Ensifer sp. PDNC004: one gene and its partner. The protein of the gene in region 2 interacts with the protein of the main gene of each other region in a pairwise test. Links are inferred from orthologs where the notes say so. Each region holds a gene or a part of one and is shown on either strand. Other genes may lie near its edges. The genes, in order: JVX98_RS20075 and topA.

Evidence for each region.
Region 1: the proteins of topA (region 2) and JVX98_RS20075 interact in binary tests that used the Escherichia coli proteins (3 or more experiments, as listed by UniProt). The link is inferred for Ensifer sp. PDNC004 from one-to-one orthologs.

What each region holds. Positions count from the first base shown.
Region 1 is NZ_CP070353.1:2,437,092-2,440,243, forward strand. Bases 132-2,968 are described here. They hold JVX98_RS20075 (YigZ family protein), read left to right. Parts: upstream 132-1,176; coding sequence 1,177-1,761; downstream 1,762-2,968. Other genes in these bases: putA (trifunctional transcriptional regulator/proline dehydrogenase/L-glutamate gamma-semialdehyde dehydrogenase), read left to right, coding at 132-829; JVX98_RS20080 (aldo/keto reductase), read left to right, coding at 1,953-2,939. Outside these bases: more of putA, read left to right, coding at 1-131; JVX98_RS20085 (DUF1810 domain-containing protein), read left to right, coding at 2,979-3,152.
Region 2 is NZ_CP070353.1:1,458,165-1,461,693, forward strand. What follows is about bases 76-3,289. They hold topA (type I DNA topoisomerase), read left to right. Parts: upstream 76-422; coding sequence 423-3,089; downstream 3,090-3,289. Other genes in these bases: dprA (DNA-processing protein DprA), read left to right, coding at 76-215; rnr (ribonuclease R), read left to right, coding at 3,092-3,289. Also shown: more of dprA, read left to right, coding at 1-75; more of rnr, read left to right, coding at 3,290-3,529. UniProt on the Escherichia coli protein: Releases the supercoiling and torsional tension of DNA, which is introduced during the DNA replication and transcription, by transiently cleaving and rejoining one strand of the DNA duplex.

The DNA of each region.
Region 1 (3,152 bases), 980 kb from region 2 along the record:
GCTGATCGACGACATCAACGCCACCGGCTACGGCCTGACCTTCGGCCTGCACACGCGCCTCGACGAGACCATCGCTCACGTCACCTCGCGGGTGAAGGCGGGCAACCTCTACGTCAACCGCAACGTCATCGGCGCCGTCGTCGGCGTTCAGCCGTTCGGCGGGCGCGGACTCTCGGGCACCGGCCCGAAGGCCGGCGGCCCGCTCTATCTCGGCCGCCTCGTCGCCACCGCCCCGGTTCCGCCGCAGCACAGCTCGGTTCACACCGATCCGGCGCTGCTCGACTTTGCCAAGTGGCTCGACGGCAAGGGCGCAAAGGCCGAGGCCGAGACCGCCCGCACGGCCGGCAGCAACTCGGCCCTCGGCCTTGCCTCCGAGCTTCCGGGCCCGGTCGGCGAGCGCAACCTCTATGCGCTGCATCCGCGTGGCCGCGTGCTTCTGGTTCCGGCGACGGAAACCGGTCTCTACCGCCAGCTGGGTGCCGCCCTTGCCACCGGCAACACCGTCGTCGTCGACGCGGCCTCCGGCCTGCAGGCTTCGCTGAAGGATTTGCCGGCAAGCGTCTCCGCACGGCTTTCCTGGTCGAAGGACTGGGCGGCCGACGGTCCGTTCGCGGGCGCGCTCGTCGAAGGTGATGGCCCCCGCGTACGCGAAGTCAGCAAGGCGATTGCCGGCCTTCCCGGCCCGCTCGTTCTCGTCCAGGCGGCTTCGACCGAAGAGATCGGCAAGAACCCCGACGCCTATTGCCTGAACTGGCTGCTCGAGGAGGTCTCGACCTCGATCAACACGGCCGCTGCCGGCGGCAATGCCAGCCTGATGGCGATCGGCTGATCGACATCGGTCACGCTACAAGAATGCCTCTCCCGAACGCGGGAGAGGCAATGAAGGAACAGGGGCATCATCCGGCGGTGACGGCCGTCCCCTCTCCACCTCATCCCCTGTGCCCCATCACAGGGATCCAGCCGCGCCGCGTCGGCGGCGCGAAAGAATGCCTCAACAGAAATGAGTCTTCCCACGGCGCAGACGCGCCGTGACTGGATTGCTTTGGCAAGCAAAGGAATGACGGTGGAAAAACGCGGCATCAATTACAGCGCCGCGCCAGACCCGGCGCTGATCCAAGCCATTGTGGCGCCGCCCCCAACAATCCGTTATCAGCTTCTCAAGAAACGGAAGCAGCCATGTTCACCCTCAAGCGCATTGAAACGGCAAACCAGGACGTCAAGAAGAGCCGCTTTCTGGCCTTTGCCGCGCCCATCGCCGACGAACAGGCTGCGAAAGACTTCCTCGCCTCCCATTCCGATTCCACGGCCAACCACAATTGCTGGGCTTGGCGCATCGGCCAGGCCTATCGCTTCGGCGACGACGGCGAGCCGAGCGGCACGGCCGGGAAGCCCATTCTCGCGGCCATAGACGGCCAGGAGCTCGACCGCGTCGCCGTCGTGGTGACCCGTTGGTTCGGCGGCATTCTGCTGGGCAGCGGCGGCCTGGTGCGCGCCTATGGCGGCACAGCGGCGCTCTGCCTTCGCGCCGCGGAAAAGATCGAGATGATCGAAACCGTGCGCGCAACTGTCGCCGTCGACTTTTCCGACATGGCGCTGATCAAGGCGCGGCTTCTTGCCCGCGACGTCACCATCGTCAACGAGAGCTTCACGGACAAAGGCCCGGTTCTGAGCGTAGACCTGCGCAAGGATGAGGCGGAGGCGATCCTCGGCATGGTCGTCGATCTCAGCCGCGGCAAGGCAGTGGTATCGCTCGACGACTAACGCCCGGCGCGCTCGCGGACCTAACCTCCTATCGAAATCGCGTTTCTTGATCGGGCACCTGCGACAGCATTGAGAAAATATGTGCGCGGTTTCCCGCTCCACATCTCGCTCTAATTTACGCGATCAGATCAGTCATAATAGAAGTGCTCCACCCAGCGTATGTTCGATGACGCACAACAGGAGACAGCACCATGCAGACGAGAGTTCTTGGCAAGACCGGCGCAACCATATCCGAGATCGGCTTCGGCGCCTGGCAAATTGGCGGCTCCTGGGGAGATGTCAGCGAGGCGGACGGCAAGCGGGCGCTCAATGCGGCGCTCGATGCTGGCGTCACCTTTGTCGATACGGCCGACGTTTATGGCGACGGCCGCTCCGAAAAGATCATTGCAGCGGTGTTGAAGGAACGCGGTGGCGACAGGCCCTTCGTCGCGACCAAGGCCGGCCGCCGGCTGAGCCCGCATGTGACCGAAGGCTATACGGGCGAAAACATCGAGGCCTTCATCGATCGCAGCCTTACCAATCTCGGCGTCGAGACGCTCGACCTGGTACAGCTCCATTGCCCGCCGACCGAAGTCTATTATCGGCCGGAGCTGTTCGGCGCGCTCGACCGGCTCGTAGCCAAGGGCAAGATCCGCCACTACGGCGTCTCGGTCGAAAAGGTCGAGGAAGCGCTGAAGGCGATCGAATATCCCGGCGTTGCGACCGTGCAGATCATCTACAACATCTTCCGCCAGCGCCCGCACGAGCTGTTCTTCGCGGAAGCGCAGAAAAAGAACGTTGGCGTCATCGTGCGCGTGCCGCTCGCCTCCGGTCTGCTTTCGGGCAAGATCAACCGCGAAACCGCCTTTGCCGCAGACGACCACCGCAACTTCAACCGCCATGGCGAAGCCTTCGATGTCGGCGAGACCTTTGCCGGCGTGCCGTTCGAAGCGGCGCTGGAAGCCGTCGAGCAGCTTCGCCCGCTCACGCCTCAGGGCGTGCCTATGGCGCAGTTTGCGCTACGCTGGATCCTCGAGCAGCAGGCGGTCTCCGTGGTGATCCCGGGCGCCCGCAACGAGGCGCAGGCGCAATCCAACGCGGCCGCCAGCGAGCTTGCCGCCATCGACGACGACACGAAGGCAGCGATTGCAGCGGTTTACGAGCGGCTGGTGAAGGTTCATGTTCATCACCGCTGGTAACTGACGCCTCGCCGACGGGGGGCCAAGGGAGGTGCAGCGATGACCGACCCCTTCGACCTGCAACGGTTTGTCGACGCTCAGGACCGCGCCTATGCCGCGGTCCTCGATGAACTCGGGCATGGCCACAAGCGAACCCACTGGATGTGGTTTGTCTTCCCGCAGCTTGCCGGCCTTGGCCATTCGCCGATGGCACAGCGCTATGCGATCTCCGGG
Region 2 (3,529 bases):
GTCAGGCGCGGGCTGGTGTTCCGGCGAGCGCGAGCGACGGCGACCGCGCCGCGGTCAGCACCGCGCTCGGCCCGACGCCGGTCGAGATCGACGATATCGTCCGCCACACCGGGCTTTCGCCGGCGCAGGTCTATCTGCTGTTGCTGGAGCTTGATCTTGCCGGCCGCCTCCATCGCCATCCCGGCGGTTTGGTGTCCGTGGCAGCAACGGAATGAGGACTGGCCTGACGGCGCACCAACCTTTTCTGAGGGCGGAAACGACCCAATCCTGCATGAGTTGCATAGTCTGCTCTCATCGTTATTTTGGGCGAACCCCCTTGACCCCGTTCGAATCCCTGTCCATTTCGGGGCGTCGATATCAGGCGAAGTACGGCGCAAACGGCGCTGACGCCGAACCAGGACCGGTTGTCTCAGAAAATGACGATGAATGTTGTAGTGGTGGAATCGCCTTCCAAGGCAAAGACGATCAACAAGTACCTGGGCCCCGGCTACAAGGTACTGGCTTCGTTTGGTCACGTGCGCGACCTGCCGGCGAAGGACGGTTCGGTCCGTCCCGACGAAGACTTCGAGATGTCCTGGGAAGTCGACAGTGCCTCGGCGAAACGCATGAAGGACATCGCCGACGCGGTCAAATCCGCTGACGGCCTCATTCTCGCAACCGACCCGGATCGCGAAGGTGAAGCGATTTCCTGGCACGTACTTGACCTTCTGAAGAAGAAGAAGGTGCTCGGCGACAAGCCGGTCAAGCGCGTAGCCTTCAACGCCATCACGAAAAAGGCCGTTCTCGAAGCGATCGCTCATCCGCGCGACATCGACACCTCGCTGGTCGACGCTTACCTGGCGCGCCGCGCACTCGACTATCTCGTCGGTTTCAACCTCTCGCCGGTGCTCTGGCGCAAGCTGCCGGGTGCCCGCTCGGCTGGCCGCGTGCAGTCGGTGACGCTGCGCCTCGTCTGCGATCGTGAAAACGAGATCGAGCGCTTCATCTCCGAGGAGTACTGGAATATCTCGGCGCTCTTGAAGACGCCGCGCGGGGACGAGTTCGAGGCGCGTCTCGTTTCGGCCGATGGCAAGCGTCTTGCGCCGAAGGCTGTCGGCAACGGCGAAGAAGCAAATCGTCTCAAGACCCTGCTCGATGGCGCCGCCTATGTGGTCGATAGCATCGAAGCAAAGCCGGTCAAGCGCAACCCGTCGCCGCCTTTCACCACCTCAACACTGCAGCAGGCCGCCTCCTCCAAGCTCGGCTTCTCCGCTTCGCGCACCATGCAGGTCGCGCAGAAGCTCTATGAAGGCGTCGACATCGGCGGCGAGACGGTCGGTTTGATCACCTATATGCGTACCGACGGCGTGCAGATGGCGCCGGAAGCGATCGAAGCCTCGCGCCTTGCGATCGCCAGCCAGTTCGGCGACCGCTATCTACCGGAAAAGCCGCGCTTCTATTCGACCAAGGCGAAGAACGCCCAGGAAGCGCACGAAGCCATCCGCCCGACCGATTTCAACCGCACGCCGGATGAGGTCCGCCGCTTCCTCGATGGCGACATGCTCAGGCTCTACGACCTCGTCTGGAAGCGCGGCATCGCCAGCCAGATGGCATCCGCCGAGATCGAGCGCACAACGGCTGAAATCACCGCCGACAACGGCGGCCAGAAGGCCGGCCTGCGCGCTACGGGTTCCGTCATCCGCTTCGACGGCTTCATCGCCGCCTATACGGATGCCAAGGAAGACGGCGAGCAGACGGACGACAGCGAAGACGACGGCCGCCTGCCGGAGATCAATGCTCGCGAGAACCTCGCCAAGCAGAAGATCAACGCCTCGCAGCACTTCACCGAGCCGCCGCCGCGCTATTCCGAAGCAAGCCTGATCAAGAAGATGGAAGAGCTCGGCATCGGCCGGCCGTCCACCTATGCCGCGACGGTCACCACCCTGCTCGACCGCGACTACATCACCAACGACAAGCGCAAGCTCATCCCCCAGGCTAAGGGGCGGCTGGTGACGGCGTTCCTCGAAAGCTTCTTCACCCGTTACGTCGGCTACGACTTCACGGCATCGCTCGAAGAAAAGCTCGACCAGGTCTCGGCCGGCGAGGTCAACTGGAAGGACGTTCTGCGCGACTTCTGGAAGGACTTCTTCGCCCAGATCGAGGAAACCAAGGAACTGCGCGTCACCAACGTGCTCGACGCGCTGAACGAAGAGCTCGCGCCTCTGGTTTTCCCGAAGCGCGAAGACGGTGGCGACCCGCGCATCTGCCAGGTCTGCGGCACCGGCAAGCTGTCTCTGAAGCTCGGCAAGTACGGCGCCTTCGTTGGCTGCTCGAACTATCCGGAGTGCAACTTCACCCGCCAACTCTCCTCCGAGAGCAACGGCGAGGAGGCCGCCGTTTCGAACGAACCGCAGGCGCTCGGCAAGGATCCGCATACCGGCGAGGAAATCACGCTCCGGAGCGGCCGCTTCGGCCCCTACGTCCAGCGTGGCGACGGCAAGGAAGCCAAGCGCTCAAGCCTGCCGAAAGGTTGGACGCCGTCGACGATCGACCACGAGAAGGCGGTCGCCCTGCTGTCGCTGCCGCGCGATATCGGTGCCCATCCGGAAAGCGGCAAGATGATCTCGACCGGGCTTGGCCGCTACGGGCCGTTCGTGCTGCACGACGGCACCTATGCCAATCTCGAATCGATCGAAGACGTCTTCTCGATCGGCCTCAACCGCGCGGTCTCGGTTCTCGCCGACAAGCAGTCGAAGGCCGGTGCCGGCCGTGGCCGCACCGCCGCCGCATCGCTCAAGGAACTCGGCGACCATCCCGATGGTGGCCCGATCACCGTGCGCGACGGCCGCTACGGCCCCTATGTCAACTGGGGCAAGGTCAACGCCACCCTGCCGAAGGGCAAGGATCCGCAGTCGGTGACGGTCGAGGAGGCACTTGTGCTGATCTCGGAGCGTGCCGCCAAGGGCGGAACGACCAAGGGCAAGGCAACCAAGGCCAAGACGACCAAGGCAGCGGCGAAGTCCGAGGACGGCGCCAAGGCGACCAAGGCTAAGGCCAAGGCGCCCGCCAAGAGCAAAACAAAGACGGCCGCCAAGGCCAAGAAGGACTGATCTTGACCAGAATACCGCGCGACCCGACCGAACAGTCCGGCAAGAGAAGCCAGGGCAAGAAGCCAGCTCGCGCGGCAAAGGGCGGATCGGCCCAGCCAAGCGAACCGATCATCCACGGCGCGGTCCCGCCGCGTGACGTGCTGATGCGCTTCATCGCCGAAAACCCGGACCGCGCCTCCAAGCGCGAGATCGCCAAGGCCTTCGGGCTGAAGGGCGAGACCCGCGTCGAACTGAAAGCCCTGCTGAAGTCGCTGGAAGTCGACGGCATGGTCGAAAAAAAGCGCAAGTCGCTGGTGCGTCCGGGCGCCCTGCCCCCGGTGACCGTGCTCGACATCACCATCCGCGATGTCGACGGCGAGTTAATCGGCCGCCCGGCCGAATGGCTCGACGACGACGGCGTCGCGCCGGCGGTGCTGATCAAGCAGTCGGCCGTCGCCAAG